4 regions of the Ensifer sp. B1-9 genome follow, and region 1 is predicted to be linked to each of the others. Evidence: predicted binding sites of a transcription regulator. Region 1 holds the regulator's gene; each other region holds the start of a gene.
What was found. Region 1 encodes PhoB, which activates phosphate uptake and scavenging genes when phosphate is short. Its sites were predicted from a motif close to TGTCATNNANCTGTCAT; they were not measured.

Region 1 (5,073 bases):
CGAGGCGCTCGTCAAGCAGCTCGGCATCGATGCGAGCAAGCGGCCGCTGGTCAAGCAGGCGACCGACATGGTCTCTGCGAGCTCCCGTACGCTGCTGCGCGACATGGTCGTGGCGGATCCGTCCATCATCGGCAAGACCGTTCCGGTCACCCTGCTGGCAGAAGCCAACATCGACTCCGCCTACAAGGGGCAGATCGACCTCAAGGTCGAAGAGAGCAAGCGTAAGGTTAAGGACCAGCAGGTCACCTGGATGAACCAGCTTGCCGAGGCCGGTATCCTGAAAAAGAGCTTCAACACCGGCATCTTCATCTTCGGCGCCTCCAGCCGTCCTGAAGCGGCGGGCGTCGGCGTCGCCGCCCTCGGCTCGTTCTACATGATGATGATCGTGCTCGCGCTGTCGCTGCCGATCGGCGTTGCCGCCTCGATCTATCTCGAAGAGTTCGCGCCGAAGAACCGGCTCACCGACCTGATCGAGGTCAACATCAACAACCTCGCAGCCGTTCCGTCGATCGTCTACGGTCTGTTGGGCCTCGCCGTCTTCATCAACTTTGCCGGCATGCCGCGCTCGGCGGCCGTCGTCGGCGGCTTCGTGCTGACGCTGATGACGTTGCCGACGATCATCATCGCCACCCGCGCGGCCCTCAAGGCGGTGCCGCCGTCCATCCGCTCGGCGGCACTCGGTCTCGGCGCCTCGAAGATGCAGACCATCTTCCATCACGTTCTGCCGCTGGCGATGCCGGGCATTTTGACCGGTACGATCATCGGCCTTGCCCACGCGCTTGGCGAAACCGCGCCGCTGCTGTTGATCGGCATGGTCGCCTTCGTCGTCGACTATCCCGGTTCGCCGATGGAGCCGTCGACGGCGCTGCCGGTGCAGATCTACATGTGGGCCAACGAGGCGGAACGCGCCTTCGTCGAGCGCACCTCCGGCGCGATCATCATTCTTCTCATCTTCCTCGTCGTCATGAACCTTGGCGCCATTCTGTTGCGACGTCGCTTTGAGCGCCGTTGGTAGTGAGGTAATTTCTATGAACATCATGTCAGAAGCAGCAGTCGAGAAGGCCTTGGATCAGAAAATGAACACTGTGCCCTACAAGATGATCGGCAAGGATGTGTCGGTCTACTACGGCGAGAAGCGGGCGCTTTTCGACGTCAACCTCAACATCCGCGAGAATACGGTAACGGCTCTGATCGGCCCGTCCGGTTGCGGCAAGTCGACCTTCCTGCGCACGCTGAACCGTATGAACGACACCATCGAGAACTGCCGCGTCACCGGCAAGATCACGCTCGATGAGGACGACATCTACGATCCGACCATCGATGTGGTCGAGCTGCGCGCCCGCGTCGGCATGGTCTTCCAGAAACCGAACCCGTTCCCGAAGTCGATCTACGACAACGTCGCCTACGGTCCACGCATCCACGGGCTTGCCCGCACCAAGGCGGATTTTGACGAGATCGTCGAAACCAGCCTGCAGAAGGCCGGCCTGTTCAATGAAGTGAAGGATCGCCTGCATGAACCGGGCACCGGCCTTTCCGGTGGCCAGCAGCAGCGCCTTTGCATCGCGCGCGCCGTTGCCGTCAGCCCGGAAGTCATCCTGATGGACGAGCCCTGTTCGGCACTCGACCCGATCGCGACGGCCAAGGTCGAGGAGCTCATCCACGAACTGCGCACGAACTTCACGATCGTCATCGTGACCCACTCGATGCAGCAGGCAGCCCGCGTGTCGCAACGCACCGCCATGTTCCACCTCGGCAATCTCGTCGAGGAGAACGACACCGACAAGATGTTCACCAATCCGGATGACCAGCGCACCCAGGATTACATCATGGGCCGCTTCGGCTGAGGCCAATGACGGCTGCAACAGTAACTGGAAAGCGCCCGCAAGGATCGACGATCATGTCCATGCATATCATGTCCGCCTATGACGAAGAACTGAAGTACCTGACGCGCCGCATCTCGGAAATGGGCGGTCTCGCCGAGCAGATGGTCGCTGAATCCGTTCGCGCCCTGGTCAATTCCGACCTGGCTCTGGCGCAGAAGGTGATCTCGGACGACACCATTCTCGACGATGCCGAGCGCCAGATCGGCGAGAAGGCGATCGTCACGATCGCCAAGCGCCAGCCGGTCGCCGCCGACCTTCGCGAGATCATGGGGTCGATCCGCATCGCCTCCGACCTGGAGCGTGTCGGCGACCTCGGCAAGAACACCGCCAAGCGCGTGATCGCGGTCGCCGGTTCCGGCATCCCGCGCAAGCTTGCCCGCGGTCTCGAGCACCTCGCCGAGCTCGCCCTGGTGCAGCTCAAGGAAGTACTCGACGTCTATGCCTCGCGTTCGCCGGAAAAGGCCAACAGCATTCGCGAGCGGGACGAGGAGATCGATGCGATCTACACCTCGCTGTTCCGCGAGCTGCTGACCTACATGATGGAAGACCCGCGCAACATCACGCCCTGCACGCATCTTCTGTTCTGTGCCAAGAACATCGAGCGCATCGGCGACCACGCGACCAATATCGCCGAGACGATCTATTACATGGCAACGGGTGCCCAGCCGGAAGGCGAGCGTCCGAAGGATGACAATACGTCGACGTTGGGCTCGGTCAACGACTGAGCGTTAGACGCGCCGTTCGCAATGCATGCCCCCTGAATATCACCTGGTCGCGGCTCCGGTCGCGGCCCCGAATTCCTGTATCTGAAGCATGCGGCTTTCGCACCGCCTTTGAAAAACGCGGAAATGCTCCAGATTTAGAGTGTCTGAGCGCCGGCCCGGCCACTGGAGCCGCACGGCGCTCGCGGTAAGGAGACGTTACCTGATGTTGCCAAAAATCGCCGTGGTCGAAGACGAAGAGGCGCTGAGCGTCCTGCTGCGTTACAATCTGGAAGCGGAAGGCTTCGACGTCGATACGATCCTCAGGGGTGACGAGGCGGAGATCCGGCTCCAGGAACGCCTGCCCGACCTGCTGATCCTCGACTGGATGCTGCCCGGCGTCTCCGGCATCGAGCTTTGCCGTCGGCTGCGCCAGCGCCCGGAGACGGAGCGGCTGCCGATCATCATGCTGACGGCGCGCGGCGAGGAAAGCGAGCGCGTTCGCGGTCTCGCGACCGGCGCAGACGACTATGTGGTCAAACCCTTCTCGACGCCGGAACTGATGGCTCGCGTCAAGGCGATGCTTCGCCGGGCGAAGCCTGAAGTGCTCTCGACGCTGCTGCGCTGCGGCGACATCGAGCTCGACAGGGAAACCCATCGCGTCCATCGCCGCAGCCGCGAGGTTCGCCTGGGACCGACGGAATTCCGACTGCTCGAGTTCCTGATGTCCTCTCCGGGCCGGGTCTTCTCGCGCTCGCAGTTGCTGGATGGCGTCTGGGGTCACGACATCTATGTCGACGAAAGGACCGTCGACGTGCATGTCGGCCGCCTGCGCAAGGCGTTGAACTTCTCGACCATGCCGGACGTCATTCGCACGGTCCGCGGCGCCGGCTACTCGCTCGAAAGCTGAGAGGGACCAACAGCAGGCAATAAAAAAGGGGCCGCTCAGCCCCTTTTCTTTTGTTCCGGTGCGGAGCCTCAGCGCATCCGCCGACGTTCGGCCGACGGCTGGTAGGCAAGCCGTGCATGGAAATTGCAATAGGGCGAGGACTCCGGCGAGTCATTGCCGCAGAAGTGGAATTCTTCCTTCAGCGGATCGCCGATCGGCCACTTGCAGGTGCGTTCGGTGAGCTGGGTCAGCTCAAGGCGGCGCGACATCGGCACGACCACGTCCGTGCTGATGCTGAAATTCTGCTCGGCCACGAGATCGACTTCGATCTCTTCCTTGAGAACGGTGGCGCCGGACGGACGGGCAACGGTGCGGGTCGAAACGCGCGAGGCGTAGTTCGGAGCACGCGGGGCCGAGGTCGGCCGCTTCGGGCGGGCCGCCGCCGTGGCGCTGCCGCCAGCCTTGGCGCGTCCGGGAAGGCTCAGGCGGTGAACCTTGCCGATGACAGCGTTACGGCTGACGCCGCCGAGCTGCGCCGCGATCTGGCTTGCGCTCAGGCCCTCGGACCAAAGCTTCTTCAGTTTCTCCACCCGCTCGTCAGTCCAGTTCATCTCTGCACTCTCCGTTCTCAGCGTTGGGGATGGCAGAATCCCTCACCGCACCCCGGCTGAACCCCGAGGTTGCAAACGCGATAACTCTTTTGGTGACTAGGTCCGCCGCACGCGTCTAGTAATTGAATGTTAACGTACTGACCGCTGGACTCCGTGGCAAGAGTCCGGGGAATCACGCCGAATCGAATTCGTAGTTTTCCCCAACTTGCTCGATCAGCGTTGCATTTTTGCAAGCCCTTCCGGCCGATTTTTTCGTCGCAGGGAAACGGGTCTCGCCATCGCGCTGCAAGGCTTGGTTTTGTTGACATTGCGGTGCGAAATGGGAATAGTGCCTGCGCCGCCGAAAGGCGGCATTTTTGATTTTTATCGGGCCGCATGAAGCTGCGGTACCGATGCCGATTGGAGTGAAGGAGAGCCTCGCATGACTGCAACCACGCCGCTTTACGATACCTACATGCGCGCGCCGTTGCGTTTCGAGCGAGGAGAGGGCGTCTGGTTGATCGCCGAAGACGGCTCGCGTTACCTCGATTTCGCCGCCGGCGTTGCCGTGAACTCGCTCGGCCACGCGCATCCGCATCTCGTCGAGGCGCTGAAGGCGCAGGCCGAGAAGGTCTGGCACCTTTCCAACCTTTACGAAGTTCCGGGGCAGGAAAGCCTTGGCCGCCGCCTGGCTGCCGTCACTTTCGCCGATCGGGTCTTCTTTACCAATTCCGGTGCGGAAGCGCTGGAATGCGCGATCAAGACGGCGCGGCGCTATCACTTCGCCAAGGGCCAGCCGGAGAAGTTTCACGTCATCACCTTCGAGGGCGCCTTCCACGGCCGCACGATCGCGACGATCGCCGCCGGGGGCCAGCAGAAGTACATCGAAGGTTTCGGACCAAAGGCCCCGGGCTTCTACCAGGTTCCGTTCGGCGACCTCGCTGCCGTCAAGAATGCGATCACCGAAGAGACCGCCGCGATCCTGATCGAGCCGATCCAGGGCGAGGGCG
Region 2 (5,073 bases), on a different contig from region 1:
GCCGTACGAATGCGCCGGCGAAGACGCGACCTATATCTCGCGCATCCGCGAAGACGCCACGGTCGAAAACGGCCTCAACCTGTGGGTCGTCTCCGACAACCTGCGCAAGGGCGCCGCGCTGAACGCGATCCAGATCGCCGAGCTCCTGGTCAACCGTGGCCTTATCAAGCCGCGCAAGCAGGCGGCCTGAAAGAGGCAGTAGAGCAGTTCGCTCCCGCCGAGCCCATCCGGGCTTGGCGGGTTTCCTGTTTCACGGGCCATGGGCGGTGTCGCCCCGGAATCACGTGAAACCACGATAAAGTTACCCGCCACTCCCGGTAGGTGACACCGCCGGCGAAGGCTGGCATTTTTTGAAAGCAACGAGATTCGGGCTATGACGGGGTATTTCATGCACAGGGCAAAGTGCGTAGCAGTGGGGCTTGCTGCCCTGATTTCGACCGCAATTTTTCCGGCTATGGCATCTGCTGCCCAATGCGGCAATGACGGCAGCGGCTTTGCCGCCTGGGTGCAGAACTTCAAGCAGGAAGCCTCCGGCAACGGGATCAGCCCTGCAGTCCTCGATCGCGCCCTGTCGAGCGTCTCCTACAACAAGGCGACGATCCGCGCCGACCGCGGCCAGAAGAGCTTCAAGCTGTCGCTTGACCAGTTCATGCAGAAGCGCGGTGGCCAGGCGATCATTTCCCGCGGCAAGAAGATGAAGCAGCAGAACGCCGCGCTGTTCACCAGCATCGAGCAGCGTTTCGGCGTGCCGGCCGGGCCGTTGATCGCCATCTGGGGCATGGAGACCGGCTTTGGCGGCTTCATGGGCAAGGAGCATACGCTCTCGGCCGTGTCGACACTTGCCTATGACTGCCGCCGCTCGGATTACTTCACCGACCAGCTCTATGCGGCGCTGCAACTCGTGCAGCGGGGCGATCTGAGCCCGGATGCGCACGGTGCTGCCCACGGCGAGATCGGCCAGACCCAGTTCCTGCCGGCCAACGTCTTGAAGTACGGCGTCGATGGCGATGGCAATGGCCACATCGACATGGTGCGTTCCAAGGCCGACGCGCTGGCTTCGACCGCCAACTTCCTGCGCGGCCACGGCTGGCAGCCGGGTGCGGGCTATCAGCCCGGCCAGGCGAACTTCGCTGCGATCCAGGGCTGGAACGCGGCAAGCGTCTACCAGCAGGCAATCGCCATCATCGGCGCGGAGATCGACGGCCTCTGATCTTTCGGATGTCCGACCTTTTCTGAGAAAGTCTCAAGCCCGGTTCGAATGGACCGGGCTTTTTGCTGGCTACATGCCCGGACGGGAGAAGTCGCCGGTCGCCGGGTCCATCACCCAGAGTTCGCCGGTCGAGATGTCGAACCAGGCGCCATGCAGATGCAGCTTGCCCTTGGCCTCAAGAATCTGAACGCAGGGAAAGGTGCGCAGGTTTGCAAGCGAGTTGCGGATCGAGACCCGCTCGAGCGCACGCTGGCGCTCCGCCTGGGTCATGATGTCGTTGCTCTGGATCTGCTCGGCTGCCGGCTTCAGGAGGTGCATCCAGCGACCGATGAAATCACCGGGCGACAAGGGCTCGGCATCCGGATCGAGTGCCGCCTTGATGCCGCCACAGCGGCCATGCCCCATCACGACGATATCGCTGACGCGCAGCGACTGCACGGCGAACTCCAGGGCGGCCGACGTCGAGTGATAATGACCGTCGGGTTCATAGGGCGGCATCAGATTGGCAACGTTGCGTACGACGAAGAGTTCGCCCGGGCCGCTGTCGAAGATCGTTTCCGGCGCCGCACGCGAATCGCAACAGGCGACGACCATTGTCTTCGGCTTCTGGCCGGTTTCCGCGAGCGCCTTGTAGCGTTTCTGCTGTTCGTTGAAGCGGCCATTCATGAAGTTGCGGTAGCCGTTCAGAAGGTGATCCGGAAAACGCTGCTGCTGCTTGTCCATCGGTTTCTCCGCTGCTGCTTCGAGCCAGACGCGGGCCTTCGCCCGCATCACGCTCCAAGTCATGAAAATCATCATGATCTAAAGTTCAACCCACGATGTCTTCCAGGCATCGTCGATGAACAGCTTCTTCTATTTTCGCCGTATCTGATTCGGATGCACCAGACGGCGCATCTGCACCATCGCCATCGGCGTCGAAAGGCTCGAGGCATCCTGCTCGATCGTCAGTTCATCGGCACCGCGCTTGACGCTGCGCGCGATGATCTCGAACACGCTCGCCGTCGCCATCTGCAATGCGCGCTCTTCCGACAGTCCTTCGAGAAGTCGCGCAAGGAACACGGCAGTCAGCAAGTCGCCTGTGCCATTCGGCGGATTCTCGACCAGCCGATGCTCGGCGAGCAGCGCATGATTGCCCGAAAGGAAGAGGTTACCCGTGCCGCCGCTCATCATCGGCACTGCCGAGGTCACCAGCACGCGGGCCGGGCCGAGGCCGAGAGCAGCATCGAGGATTGCCGTATTCGTTTCCAGCGTGGCGCCGGAGAGCCAGGCAAGCTCGAAGCGGTTCGGCGTCGCCAGATTGGCAAGCGGCAGCAGCCGGTCACGAATAGCCGTCGCGGTCGCCTCCGGAACATAGAGCCCGCCGGCATCGCCGATGACGGGATCGCAGGCATAGATGAGCTTGGGATTGCGCTCCCTCAGGGCTGCCACCAGGCGCGCGACACCTTCGGCCTGATCGGTCGAGCCGAGATAGCCCGAAAGCACGGCGCGCACCTCGCCCACCCAGGGCGCGGCAATGAGATCGTCGATCACCGACTGGAAATCCGCATCCGGAATGGTGACCCGCGTCGAGCGCCCATGCCCGGGATGCCAGGGAAGGATGACCGTCGGCAGTGCCCAGACCGGATTCCCCAGCGTCTCCAACGCGAAGACTGCGGCCCGGTTGCCGACCTTGCCACGCACGACATGGCTCGAGATGACGATGACGGCGCCGGGCAGGGAGGGCATTTCGGGCATCGACGAGTCCAATCCTTCAGTCTAGAAACTCTGATCACCCGACTGTCACCGCCCTGTCAACAGCCGATGGCAGATAGGTTCCGCAGAAGCCGCTGGCGTTTTCGTGCTTTTTCATCGATTTTCGAGCAATTTTCGCGAAATTGCCTTCGATTTAAATGGATTTAAGCTGTTTTCACGTGAAATTCTCCGATTTTGGGCTCGATTTTGCCGAAATCGGCGTAAAAAGCGGTCGCCATTAGCCATGGTTCTGATAGGGTTTGGCCTATCATGAGTGGGAGAGACTTCATGGGCGTGAAATACAATCCGAAGCGGGACAGACACATCGACGCAGCAAAGGCGGCCGCCATCAAACTGGGCGTCGACGGGCTGGCGCCGGAAATCCTCTTCGGTGGGGCCAGCAACGACGACCTCGATCTCTATTCGGCGGACATGCTGGCGCTGATTGCAGCCCATGCGCACCGTGAACTCGCCCGCTGGGACGGCGGCAAGCCACAGGTTTCGGTCGAGAACGTCGCCGGCGTCGCACCTGGCGGCACCGAGGTTTCAATCATCGCGATCACCGAACGCAACATGCCGTTCCTCTATGATTCGATCATGGGAGAGATCACCAGCACGCACCGCGACATTCACCTCGCCATCCACCCCATTCTGGTTCAGGAACCGGGCAAGCCGGCGAAGCTCTTCGATCCGGAAGAGGCAAGCGATCCGGCGCATCGCGTCAGCCACATTCAGATCCATCTGACCAAGCTCGCGCCCGTCGAGGCCGAACACCTCAGCAACCGCATTCGCGACGTGCTGGAGCAGGTGCATCAGACCGTGCACGACTGGCCGGCGATGACGGCGCTGCTCGACCAGGCCATGCAGGAGCTCGAGGCCTACAATGCGTCGCGCAAGAAGAGCGACCGCGACGAGGCGCTCGCCTTCCTTCGCTGGCTGCGCGACAACAACTTCACCTTCCTCGGCATGCGCGAGTACACCTATTCGGGCAAGGGCGAGAAGGCAGCCGTCGAACGCGGCAAGGGCAGGGGCCTCGGCATTCTTTCCAACCCGGACGTACGCGTCCTGCGCCAGGGCAAGGACGCGGTGCTGACCACGCCGGAAATCCTCGCCTTCCTTGACGGCCCGGATTTCCTGATTGTCACCAAGGCCAACGTCAAGTCGGTCGTGCATCGCCGCGCCTATATGGACTATGTCGGCGTCAAGCGTTTCGATGCCGACGGCAATGTCACCGGGGAACTGCGCATCGTCGGCCTGTTCACCTCCACGGCCTACACCCGCCAGGCATCCGAGATCCCGCTGCTGCGCCACAAGATCGAGAAGATCGTCGATCACTTCGGCTACGACCCGCAGAGCCATTCCGGCAAGATGCTGGCGAACACGCTGGAATCCTACCCGCGTGACGACCTGTTCCAGATCGACGTCGGCCTGCTTGCCGCCTTCTGCGAGCAGATCAACGAACTCGGCGACCGGCCGCGCATCCGCGTGCTGCCGCGCATCGACCATTTCGACCGTTTCGTCTCTGTCATCGTCTTCGTGCCGCGCGAACAGTATGATTCGGACGTTCGCGAGAAGATCGGCGACTACCTGAAGACGGTCTATGACGGCCGCGTCTCGGCTTATTACCCGGCCTTCCCGGAAGGCGGCCTGGCCCGCGTCCACTTCATCATCGGCCGTTCCGCCGGCAAGACCCCGCGCATTCCGCAGGCCAAGCTCGAGGAAGCCGTTCGCGAAATCGTGACGCGCTGGATCGACCGGTTCGATCTGCTCGCGCGCAAGGACGGCATCGGACTCAACGTCGACGAGGCCTATCAGTCGTTCTTCACGCCGGCGGAAGCCTATGCGGACCTCGCGGATATCGCCGCCTGCAAGACGGAAGACCCGATCCGGATCTCCTTCTATCACTACCCGCGCGCCGTCACGCGCGCTGATACGGCGGAGCTGAAGATCTTCCATGCCGGCGAGCCCGTATCGCTGTCGCGCCGCGTGCCGCTGCTCGAAAACCTCGGCTTCCGGGTGATCAGCGAGCAGACCTACGACATCGGCGTCGAGGCTCATGGCGAAGACGAGCGCAAGGTCGTGCTGCACGACATGGAGCTGATCCACCGCGACGGGCACACGCTGAACCTCGA
Region 3 (5,073 bases), on a different contig from region 1:
GCCGAATGCACCGTTGAAGGATCCGACCGCAGTGCGGGCGGCGCTGGCGATCACGATGGAGGGATTGCTCATGGGACGTTTCCTCAGATCTTTCTTGCCTAATGAAAACAGACTGGCAAAGCCCGCGACGCAAGTCAAACGGCTTGATGCGGTGCCACAAAACCATCACGCAAGACGCAACCGCAAGATTTCGCACTTGCGTCGCCGCAACGCACAAAGACATTGTCAGCGGCGCTCTTTTGCGGATACTCTGAAAAACGCAATAAAGACGGGATGATGGGTGAGAGGAGACCCTGATGGCGAAGCACGAAGGCCAGATCGTTATAAAAAAATATGCGAACCGGCGGCTCTACAACACCGGGACCAGCACCTATGTCACGCTCGACGACCTGGCTGTGATGGTGAAGAAGGGCGAGGATTTCGTCGTCCAGGACGCGAAGTCCGGCGAAGATATCACCCATTCCGTGCTGACACAGATCATCTTCGAGCAGGAATCCAAGACCGGCAACACGCTTCTGCCGATCTCCTTCCTGCGTCAGTTGATCTCGTTCTACGGCGACCAGATGCAGATGGTGGTGCCGAGCTATCTCGAGCATTCTATGCAGGCTTTCACCGAGCAGCAGTCACAGATGCGCGAGCAGATCAACAAGGCCTTCGGTGACACGCCGCTCGGCAAAAACCTGCAGGTTCCGCTGCAACTTGTCGAAGAGCAGGTCCGCCGCAACACCGAGATGTTCCATCAGGCGATGCAGATGTTCTCGCCCTTCATCACCGCCCCGCCGGTGAAGGAAAGCAAGAAGGCGGAAGCCAAGGATATCGACGAGCTCAAGGAGCAGCTTCGCGCGCTCCAGACCAAGCTCGACAATCTCGGCTGAGCGCGCTTTCCTCGTGAAGGCGGGTGAGCTAGATCCCGCCTCGTTTCCCGTCCAGCAGAAAAATACTTTGAATTGGGCCAGCGCCCCGGATCGGCCGGATCGTCGCGCGCTTCAAAGGCCGATCGACACGTCCCGGCCCGCCGAACGCATCGAGACGGCAAAACCGGCGATGACGTCGATGAAACTGATCGTCATCAGGATGAAGAAGAGCTGTGTCGCCGCCGGCGCTAGAAGCAGGAATTCGATCAGGAAGACGATGAACAGGATCATCGACAGCAGGTGATCCATCAGCGCCCGCGTGCTCGTGCGGGTCGCCTTCAGCAATTCGACGAACTGCAGTAGCAGCGCGACGACGATCAGAAGGTCACCGAAGCGCATCGTCCAGGTCGCGCCCGACAGCATGGACAGCGACAGCATCTCCGCGTTCAGCCCGGCGATACCGCCAAACATTCCGATCATCGCGAGATTGTAGATGGCGAAAGGCAGGATCAGCAGCGGAACGGCAGCGAGCATCGGGCACGAACTCCTTAGCCGCGTCTTGCGGCGTCTTCAGGTCAGGCTCCTGCTGATAGCACAGGGTCCAAGCGAGAAAATGTCAGACGCAAAACAAAAGGGCCGGCAGAGCCAGCCCTTTGAACCTGATCCGCGAACGGAAACGCTTATGCGTTTTCCTTCGGGGTCAGAACCTGACGGCCACGGTACATGCCGGTCTTCAGGTCGATGTGGTGCGGACGGCGCAGTTCGCCCGAGTTCTTGTCTTCGACGTAGGTCGGAGCCTTGAGGGCGTCAGCGGAACGGCGCATGCCACGCTTGGACGGGCTCGTTTTTCTTTTCGGTACAGCCATTTCATTCTCCACTTATCGGGCAAACACTGTTCAGCAGCCGAAATGGCCGTGTCAAACAGATGTCAATCACGGAAATTTGGCGCGCTTATACATGGCCAACTCCTGTTTGACCAGTCCCCAGCCGCAATTTTTCGACTCGACCGAGTCAGACCTCGTCTTCGGGAACGACCCACGGCTCAGCGCGGGCGGCCTCTTCCCACTTCCGGTAGGCGGGATGCGCCTTCATCCGCTGCATGTAGCCGAGCACTTCCGGATCCGCAACGAGATCATAGACGTCGAAGCGGTTGACCACAGGAGCGTACATCGCGTCCACCGCACCGAAGGCGCCGAAGAGGAACGGACCGCCGGATTGGGCGAGCGCCTCCTTCCAGATCCGCTCGATGCGGGCGATGTCGGCGCGAACGTCTGCATCCACCTCGAGAGCCCGCTTTTCCCGGCGGACGTTCATCGGACAGGCGCCACGCAGCGACCGGAAGCCGGAGAGCATCTCCATGGAATAGCTGCGCGCCCGGGCACGGGTCTGGCGATCGGCCGGCCAGAGCCCGGTATCGGGAAAGAGCTCGGCGACATATTCGATGATCGCCAGCGACTCCCAGACAAGCAGATCGCCATGTCGCAACAAGGGCACGCGTCCCGTCGGCGAGACGGCGCGAATATCGGGATTGCCGGCCGCGAAATCGAAGGGAATGACCACCTCCTCGAAATCGATGCCCGCGGCGATCATCGCCATCCAGGGCCGCATCGACCAGGATGAATAGTTCTTATTGCCGACGTAAAGCGTAAGTCCGGTCATTTAGGATCCTTGATTGCCGCCTTGATTGCGGGTCTGTCCGAGAAAACGATCAGTTCCTCGAAATGGTTCATGTCCTCGAAGGAGCAGAAGGCCGGGGGATCGAGCTCGATCACCGGCGCCCGCTCCCTGAGGTAGGCGAGTTGTTCGCTCAACATTGCCTGCCAGCGCGGCAGTGCCGCGTCATCGAGCCAGTCGATGACATAGGCGTAGGTGATGTGGAACGCGTAGTCGTCATGGTCCGGATGGCGATAGCCGAAGGCTTCGGCGAAAGCATCGCGCCAGGCCCTGAGGCACGCGCGATCGGCTGCGCTGTCGCCTTCGAGCGCGAGTCCGGTCGGCGTGACCTCCGTCACCCGGGCCCGGAACGGCCCCAGCGGAACGAAGTGCTTCAGCCGCCCGCGATAGTGCTCCGTCATCACGTCGATCGGCGTATCGAGCGCCATGTCTGCCGGCCAGAAGGGCAGCCTGCGGCGGTATTCGATGATACCCTGAAAGATCGTCATATGCAGGCTGGACGGATGGGTGAAGGCGAACTGCCCGGCCTCGGGCATCGCCATCAGACGATCGCGCACCGCAAGCACGGCGGCCTCGGACGGCGAACCGGCGGTGACGTGGGAAACGACCGTGTTGCCCGGTTCACGCAGGAAACGGCCATCCGTTGCGTAACGGGTACCGAGATGCTTCGGCGGTACGTTGTTTGCGTTGCGGCCAAAGGAGAGAAGCGAGGGGGAAATCGAAGTCATGGGGCGATCGGACCTTTCAAATGGAGAGAGGCCCAGATGACAGAACTCTACTACGCGAGCATGACATCGCCCGACGGCAGCTTCCAATGAAAAGGTCTGATCCTAATCATAAAGGCAGGTGATGTAGCCGCCGGAGCGGCTGGCGCGACGCTCGATCAAATTTGCCAGGCGCTTGAGCCCGCGACCGGGCTTGCCGGCATTGCGCTCCTTCGGATTGGGCAGCGAAACGGCAAGCAGCGCGGCCTGCCGCCGCGACAGCTTGGCCGCAGGAACCCCGAAGTGGTGGCGGGCAGCCGCTTCGATACCGTAGATTCCATCGCCCCATTCGGCGACGTTCAGATAGATCTCCATCATCCGCCGCTTGCTCCAGACGAAATCAGCGGCGATCGCCAACGGCAGTTCCATGCCCTTGCGCAGGAAGGAGCGGCCGTTCCAGAGGTAGAGGTTCTTGACCGTCTGCATCGGGATGGTGCTGGCCCCGCGGGTCGATTCCCCATCCAGGGCATCCTCCACCACGCCGCGCATCTGCCCCCAGTCGACACCGTCATGGACACAGAACTGGCCGTCCTCCGACATCATCACCGATTGCACCAGCACCGGCGCGATATTGTCGAACTCGACCCATTGACGGTCGTAGCCGCGAAGCAGAACGAGGTCGCGCAGCATCAGCGTCGAGACCGGATGAATGAACTCGATCAGGTAGAGAACGATCAGCGCATAGGGCAGCGCCACGAAACCGACGACGGCGAAAGCGATCTGGCGGCGCCTCGTTCGCAGCGACCGGCGAAGCGAAGACCAGCGACTGGAAGGCACTTCGCCATCCTCGCGCGCTTCCGGAACCATGTTCACGGCCTGACTGTCCACCTCGCTGTCCATCCGCCTCTCTTAGTGCATGGGCCGGCAAAGTTGAACGGGCTTTCAGGCAAAAGGCAAGGTGCGTACGCGGCTGTCCCAGGGAAAGCGCGCCGCTGCGACACGAATCCCCGTTGAAAGCCCTCTTCGCCCATGCCAAAGAGCGCGCATGAGCCAGGACACATCGCCTTTCACCCGTCGCCTCGCCGGCAATGCCCGCGCCGTCGAAGCTTTGCTTGAGCGCCTGCTCGGCTCGACGACGGAGGTCGATGAGATCGCCCGGCCGGCAAACCTGCTCGCCGCCATGCGCCACGGGGTACTGAACGGCGGCAAGCGGCTGCGCCCCTTCCTGGTGATCGAGTGTGCCGATCTTCTCGGCGGCGGTATCGATGCATCCTTGCGCGTCGGCGCGGCGCTCGAATGCGTGCATTGCTATTCCCTCGTCCATGACGACCTGCCGGCGATGGACGACGACGATGTCAGGCGTGGCCAGCCGACGGTGCACAAGGCCTTCGACGAGGCGACGGCGATCCTCGCCGGCGACAGTCTGCTGACCTTCGCCTTCGACATCATCGCGGCGCCTGAAACACCACTGCCGGATGCCCAAAAGGTGGAACTGATCCTGGCGCTCGGACGGGCCGCGGGCCACGGTGGAATGGCCGGCGGTCAGGCGCTCGATCTTGCCGCGGAAAAGTCGCCACCCGACGAAGCCGGCATTGTCACGCTACAGGCGATGAAGACGGGCGCTCTCATCCGCTTCGGCTGCGAGGCCGGTGCGATTGTCGCCGGCGCGTCGAAAGACGACCGGGCGCGGCTTCGCAGCTTCGGCGAAAAGATCGGCCTCGCCTTCCAGCTTGCCGACGACCTGCTCGATCTCACCGCCGATGCGGCGACCATGGGCAAGGCAACCGGCAAAGACGCCGCCCGCGGCAAGGGCACGCTCGTCGCGCTGCATGGCCAGGCCT
Region 4 (5,073 bases), on a different contig from region 1:
GCCACGGCGTGATCGCCGATTCTCGCCTGGTCGTCTGGAAGCTTGCGGGAAGCCGGCGTCTGCTCGTCGCCGCGCCGGATTATCTCGGGCGCCACGGCACGCCGGCTTCGCTTGCCGACCTCGGAGGCCATCGCGGCATCTTCTACACCAATCGCGGCGCGGCCGACTGGCGGTTCGAGGGACCTTCAGGGGCAACGGTCGTCCGGGCGCGCCTGGCGCTCGGCATGAACAATGGCGACATGATGCACGATGCCGCCGTCGCCGGACTTGGCATCGCGCTGCTGCCCGCCTTCATCGCCGGTCCCGCGGTGCGCGAAGGGCAACTGCGCGAGATCGATGTCGGGCTGCGCCCGGAGCCCGAATTCATCTATATGGCTCATCCGGAAGGCCGACGGGTCTCGGCCAAGCTCCGGGCCATCGCCCAACATCTGAAGGAAGCGTTCGGCGATCCGCCCTATTGGGATCCGTGACGCATTCCTGCAACCTCGGCGCAATCGTTGCCGGCGATGGTTCCTCACCGATTGCCGATCAAGTCTCGTCAGAAGCTTGATCGACGCCGGCTGGCATCCTCTCCACCTTTGCAACCAAAGATTGGCTTCCTATCTTTTCATCATGCGGACCTTCTTTCTGAACTGGATCGTCGTCATGACGCTTTGCACCACCGCCCATGCGGGTTCCCCTTCCACGGCCCCGACCGATGCCGAAATCCTGGATATTCTGACCGACCGCATCGACAAGCAGCAACAGTCGATCGGCATCGTCGTCGGCATCACCGACGCCAATGGCCGGCGCATCGTCGCGCACGGCCATCCCGCCAAAGGCGACCGGCGTCCCGTCGATGGGCGCACCGTGTTCGAGATCGGCTCGGTCACCAAGGTATTCACCGCACTGCTGCTCGCCGACGCGGTCGAGAGAGGTACGCTCGGCCTCGATATGCCCGTCTCGACATTGCTGCCGTCCGGCGTGACCATGCCGGAGGACAAGCAGGTTCCGATCACGCTGGCAGACCTGGCGACGCACATGTCGGGCTTGCCGCGGCTACCGAGCAACCTGGCGCCGGCCGACATCACCAATCCCTATGCGGACTACGACACCACCAGGCTCTACAGCTTTCTCTCCGGCCACAAACCGCTGCGCCGCCCGGGCGTCGAGCACGAATACTCCAATCTCGGCGCGGGGCTTCTCGGCCACGTGCTGGCGCTGAAGGCCGGGCTTTCCTATGAGGATCTTGTCGGAAGACGCATCGCCAAGCCGCTCGGCCTCAAGGATACGGCCATCACGCCGCAGCCCGACTGGTCCGAACACCGGGCAACGGGCCACGATGCGGCACTGGAGCCGGTGAGAGACTGGGATCTCAACGCGCTGCAGGGGGCCGGTGCCCTGCGCTCCACCGCGGAAGACCTGCTGATCTTCCTCGAGGCCGCCATGGGGAAAACGCAATCACCATTGGCGTCCGCCTTCGCCACCCTGCTGGCGACACGCCAGCCGCTCGGCGAGGACGCGGGCGAGCAGGCGCTGGGCTGGGTGATTTCCGGTAAGGGCGACGAGCGGGTGATCTGGCACAATGGCGGCACTGGCGGCTATCGATCCTTCGTCGGCTACCGTCCGTCGACCGGGATCGGCGTCGTCGCCCTGTCGAACACGTCGACCGAAGTGGGCGTCGACGATATCGGCCAACATCTGCTCAACCGGAACGTCCCGCTTGCGCCCGCCGCCGTCCGGCGCACTGCCATAACGGTCGATCCGGCGACCTACGATGCCTATCTCGGCACCTACAGGCTGGCGCCAGGTTTCGACCTGACGATCTTCCGTGATGGCAATCGGCTGTTTGCCCAGGCAACCGGCCAGGACCGGCTTGAAATCCTTCCGGAGGCCGAGCATCGGTTCTTTGCGAAGCTCATCGATGCGCAGATCAGCTTCACGCTCAACGGCACCCGCGCCGAAAGCCTGACCTTGCATCAGGGCGGGCGGGACAGCCCTGCGCCGCGCGTAGAGAAATGATGCATATCTCCCGCCCCAAAAGGCGGGAGATGGTCCCTGTATCGATCAGAACAGCAGATCGATCGTGAAGTAGGCGAGGGCCGAGATCGCCGCTGCCGCCGGCATGGTGATGAACCAGGCAATCACGATATTGCCTGCAAGCCCCCAACGCACGGCCGAGACGCGCCGCGCCGCGCCGACGCCGATGATCGCGCCGGTGATGGTGTGCGTCGTCGAAACCGGAATGCCGAGCCAGGTGGCGGCAAAGAGCGTGATCGCTCCGCCCGTTTCGGCACAGAAACCCTGCATCGGATTGAGCCTGGTGATCTTCGAGCCCATGGTGTGAACGATGCGCCAGCCGCCGAACAGCGTGCCGAGCGCGATCGCCGCCTGGCAGGTGATCACGACCCAGAAGGGAACGTAGAACTCCGAACCGAGATACCCTTGCGAGAAGAGCAGAACGGCGATGATGCCCATGGTCTTCTGCGCGTCATTGCCACCGTGACCGAGAGAATAGAGCGACGCCGAGACGAACTGCATCACGCGGAAGGTGCGATCGACGGCAAAGGGCGTCTGCCGCACGAACAGCCAGGAGACGATCAGCACCAGCATCAGCGCCAGGAAAAAGCCGATCGCCGGCGACATGAAGATGGCGCCGACGGTCTTGAGAAGACCAGTCCAGACGATGGAATTGAAGCCCGTGCTGGCAAGGCCGGCGCCGACAAGGCCGCCGATCAGCGCGTGCGACGAGCTCGACGGAATGCCGAACAGCCAGGTGACGATGTTCCAGACGATCGCCCCCATGAGCGCCGAGAAAATCACCAGCGGTGTCACGATGCCGGGATCGATGATGCCCTTGCCGAGCGTCTCGGCCACGTGCAGACCGAAGAACAGGAAGGCGATGAAGTTGAAAAAGGCCGCCCATAGGACCGCATATTGCGGCCTGAGCACCCGCGTCGAGACGATCGTCGCGATGGAGTTGGCCGCATCGTGCAAGCCGTTCAGGAAGTCGAAGAACAGCGCGATGGCGATCAATCCCGCGAGCAACGGAAAGGCGAGCGTCGCATCCATCAGACGTTCTCGATCACGATGCCGCTGATTTCATTGGCAACGTCCTCGAACCGGTCGATGACTTTTTCCAGCTGGCCATAGATCTCGCTGCCGACGATATAGGCCATCGCGTTGCCCGTGCCGTAGCGGTGGAACAACTCCTTGAGGCCTTGCTCGTGCAGTTCGTCGGAATGTCCCTCGATGCGGGTGACCTCCTCGGCGATGGCGATAAGGCGGTCGTGATTGGCGCCGATGCGATCCAGCAGCGGGACAGCCTCGGCAATCAGGTGCGCAGCCCGGCCGACGATCGCGCCCATTTCGCGCATGCCGGGTTCGAAGCTCTTCTGTTCGTAGAGCCTGATCGTCTTGACCGTCTTGTGCATCATGTCGATGGCGTCGTCCATCGACTGGATCAGGTCCTTGATGTCGCCGCGGTCGAAGGGCGTGATGAAGGAGCGACGGACTGCCAGCAGCACTTCGGCAGTGATGTGGTCCGCTTCATCTTCGAGCGCGACGATGCGGTCGCACTGTTTCTCCATGTCATCGCCGCCGGCAAGCAGCTTGTCGAGCGCCTCGGCGGCGCCGACGACGGTGAGCGAGTGTTTTGCGAAAAGCTCGAAAAAGCGATCCTCGCGGGGAAGTAGTTTGCGGAACCAAGCCAGCATCACAAATATGTCCATTCGTGGATTGTCATGAAACTGTCATATTGGACCGGAGCGCCCAAGAAAAGCACCTGATCCAAGGGGTTTGTCGCCTTTCCCCCGCCGAAATCGGCCAAGTTGCACCGATATGGACAGGTATGCCGTTTCACCTTGCCTTGGCGCCTGCTTTCGTCCTAGCTGGCGCCCAACCTCGAATCCGGACTGCCGATGCCACACAAGGTCTTTCTCAACCGCCTGAAGCTCACGGAGTTCCGCAACTATGCGGCCCTCTCGCTGGAGCTCGACCAGCGCCACGTGGTGCTGACGGGAGAGAACGGCGCCGGCAAGACCAACCTGATGGAGGCAGTCTCGTTCCTCTCTCCCGGTCGGGGCTTACGGCGTGCGGCCTATGCCGATGTCACACGTGTCGGCGCCGGTGACGGCTTCTCTGTCTTTGCCGCTGTCGAGGGCATGGACGGGCCGGTCGAAATCGGTACCGGCACCGCCGGCGTGACCGAGGGGCAGTCCCGACGACTGCGGCTCAACGGAACGGCAGCGGCGAGCGTCGACGAGCTGACCGATCACCTGCGCGTCCTCTGGCTGACCCCGTCGATGGACGGCCTCTTCACCGGGCCCTCTTCCGATCGGCGGCGCTTTCTCGATCGGCTGGTGCTTTCGCTTGATCCGGAACATGGCCGCCGCGCCAGCGAGTTCGACCGTGCGATGCGCAGCCGCAACCGCCTGCTGACCGAGTTTCGCCCGGACCCGGCCTGGCTGACCGCGATCGAACGCGAGATGGCTGGCCTCGGCGTTTCCATGGCGCTGGCGCGGCAGGAAATGCTCGGCCTGCTCACCGCGCTCGTCGAACGGAACGTGGACGGCGATGTTTTTCCGTCGGCGCGGCTGGCGCTATCCGGATTTCTCGACGACGAAGGTCATCGCCCGGCCTATGATCTCGAAGAGCAATATCTGACGATGCTGCGGGATGGACGGCCGCGCGACGCAGCGGCAGGCCGCACGCTCGACGGGCCGCATCGGAGCGACCTGCTCGTTCGCCACCGCGAGAAGGATATGGAGGCGGCACGCTGCTCGACCGGTGAGCAGAAGGCGCTGCTCGTCGGCCTGGTGCTGGCGCATGCACGTCTCGTCGGCGACATGACCGGCCACGCGCCGATACTTCTGCTCGACGAGATCGCAGCGCATCTCGACATCAACCGGCGCGCGGCCCTGTTCGACCTCGTCGACGGCCTCGGCGGCCAGGCCTTCATGACCGGCACGGACCAGGCGATGTTCGAGGCACTTGGCGATCGCGGCCGCTTCCTGACCGTTTCGCACGGCAGCGTTACGGGATAAGCAGGAGCCGGATGAGGAAAGTGTTTGCGGTTTTTCGCACGGAACCCGC

Region 2: a site for PhoB is predicted at 2,988-3,004, ahead of ACQ5BM_RS29315 (NAD-glutamate dehydrogenase). Genes of this name have one in related genera too.
Region 3: a site for PhoB is predicted at 3,306-3,322, ahead of ACQ5BM_RS19315 (DUF1868 domain-containing protein). Genes of this name have one in related genera too.
Region 4: a site for PhoB is predicted at 3,719-3,735, ahead of ACQ5BM_RS10190 (DUF47 domain-containing protein). Genes of this name have one in related genera too.

What each region holds. Positions count from the first base shown of each region.
Region 1 covers NZ_JBCHVG010000007.1:371,286-376,358, reverse strand. Annotated here, with positions in the region: gene pstA (phosphate ABC transporter permease PstA) at 1-1,015, shown strand, start outside; gene pstB (phosphate ABC transporter ATP-binding protein PstB) at 1,029-1,844, shown strand; gene phoU (phosphate signaling complex protein PhoU) at 1,895-2,608, shown strand; gene phoB (phosphate regulon transcriptional regulator PhoB) at 2,811-3,494, shown strand; gene ACQ5BM_RS15695 (GcrA family cell cycle regulator) at 3,563-4,084, opposite strand; gene ACQ5BM_RS15690 (aspartate aminotransferase family protein) at 4,506-5,073, shown strand, end outside.
Region 2 covers NZ_JBCHVG010000018.1:110,773-115,845, reverse strand. Annotated here, with positions in the region: gene ACQ5BM_RS29335 (aspartate-semialdehyde dehydrogenase) at 1-190, shown strand, start outside; gene ACQ5BM_RS29330 (lytic murein transglycosylase) at 389-1,210, shown strand; gene ACQ5BM_RS29325 (carbonic anhydrase) at 1,280-1,933, opposite strand; gene pdxY (pyridoxal kinase PdxY) at 2,063-2,944, opposite strand; gene ACQ5BM_RS29315 (NAD-glutamate dehydrogenase) at 3,230-5,073, shown strand, end outside.
Region 3 covers NZ_JBCHVG010000010.1:58,258-63,330, reverse strand. Annotated here, with positions in the region: gene ACQ5BM_RS19340 (acetyl-CoA C-acetyltransferase) at 1-72, opposite strand, end outside; gene phaR (polyhydroxyalkanoate synthesis repressor PhaR) at 297-875, shown strand; gene ACQ5BM_RS19330 (hypothetical protein) at 987-1,388, opposite strand; gene rpmF (50S ribosomal protein L32) at 1,535-1,720, opposite strand; gene ACQ5BM_RS19320 (glutathione S-transferase family protein) at 1,866-2,513, opposite strand; gene ACQ5BM_RS19315 (DUF1868 domain-containing protein) at 2,510-3,256, opposite strand; gene mtgA (monofunctional biosynthetic peptidoglycan transglycosylase) at 3,359-4,099, opposite strand; gene ACQ5BM_RS19305 (polyprenyl synthetase family protein) at 4,278-5,073, shown strand, end outside.
Region 4 covers NZ_JBCHVG010000005.1:54,106-59,178, reverse strand. Annotated here, with positions in the region: gene ACQ5BM_RS10205 (LysR family transcriptional regulator) at 1-470, shown strand, start outside; gene ACQ5BM_RS10200 (serine hydrolase) at 592-2,001, shown strand; gene ACQ5BM_RS10195 (inorganic phosphate transporter) at 2,047-3,051, opposite strand; gene ACQ5BM_RS10190 (DUF47 domain-containing protein) at 3,051-3,695, opposite strand; gene recF (DNA replication/repair protein RecF) at 3,900-5,024, shown strand.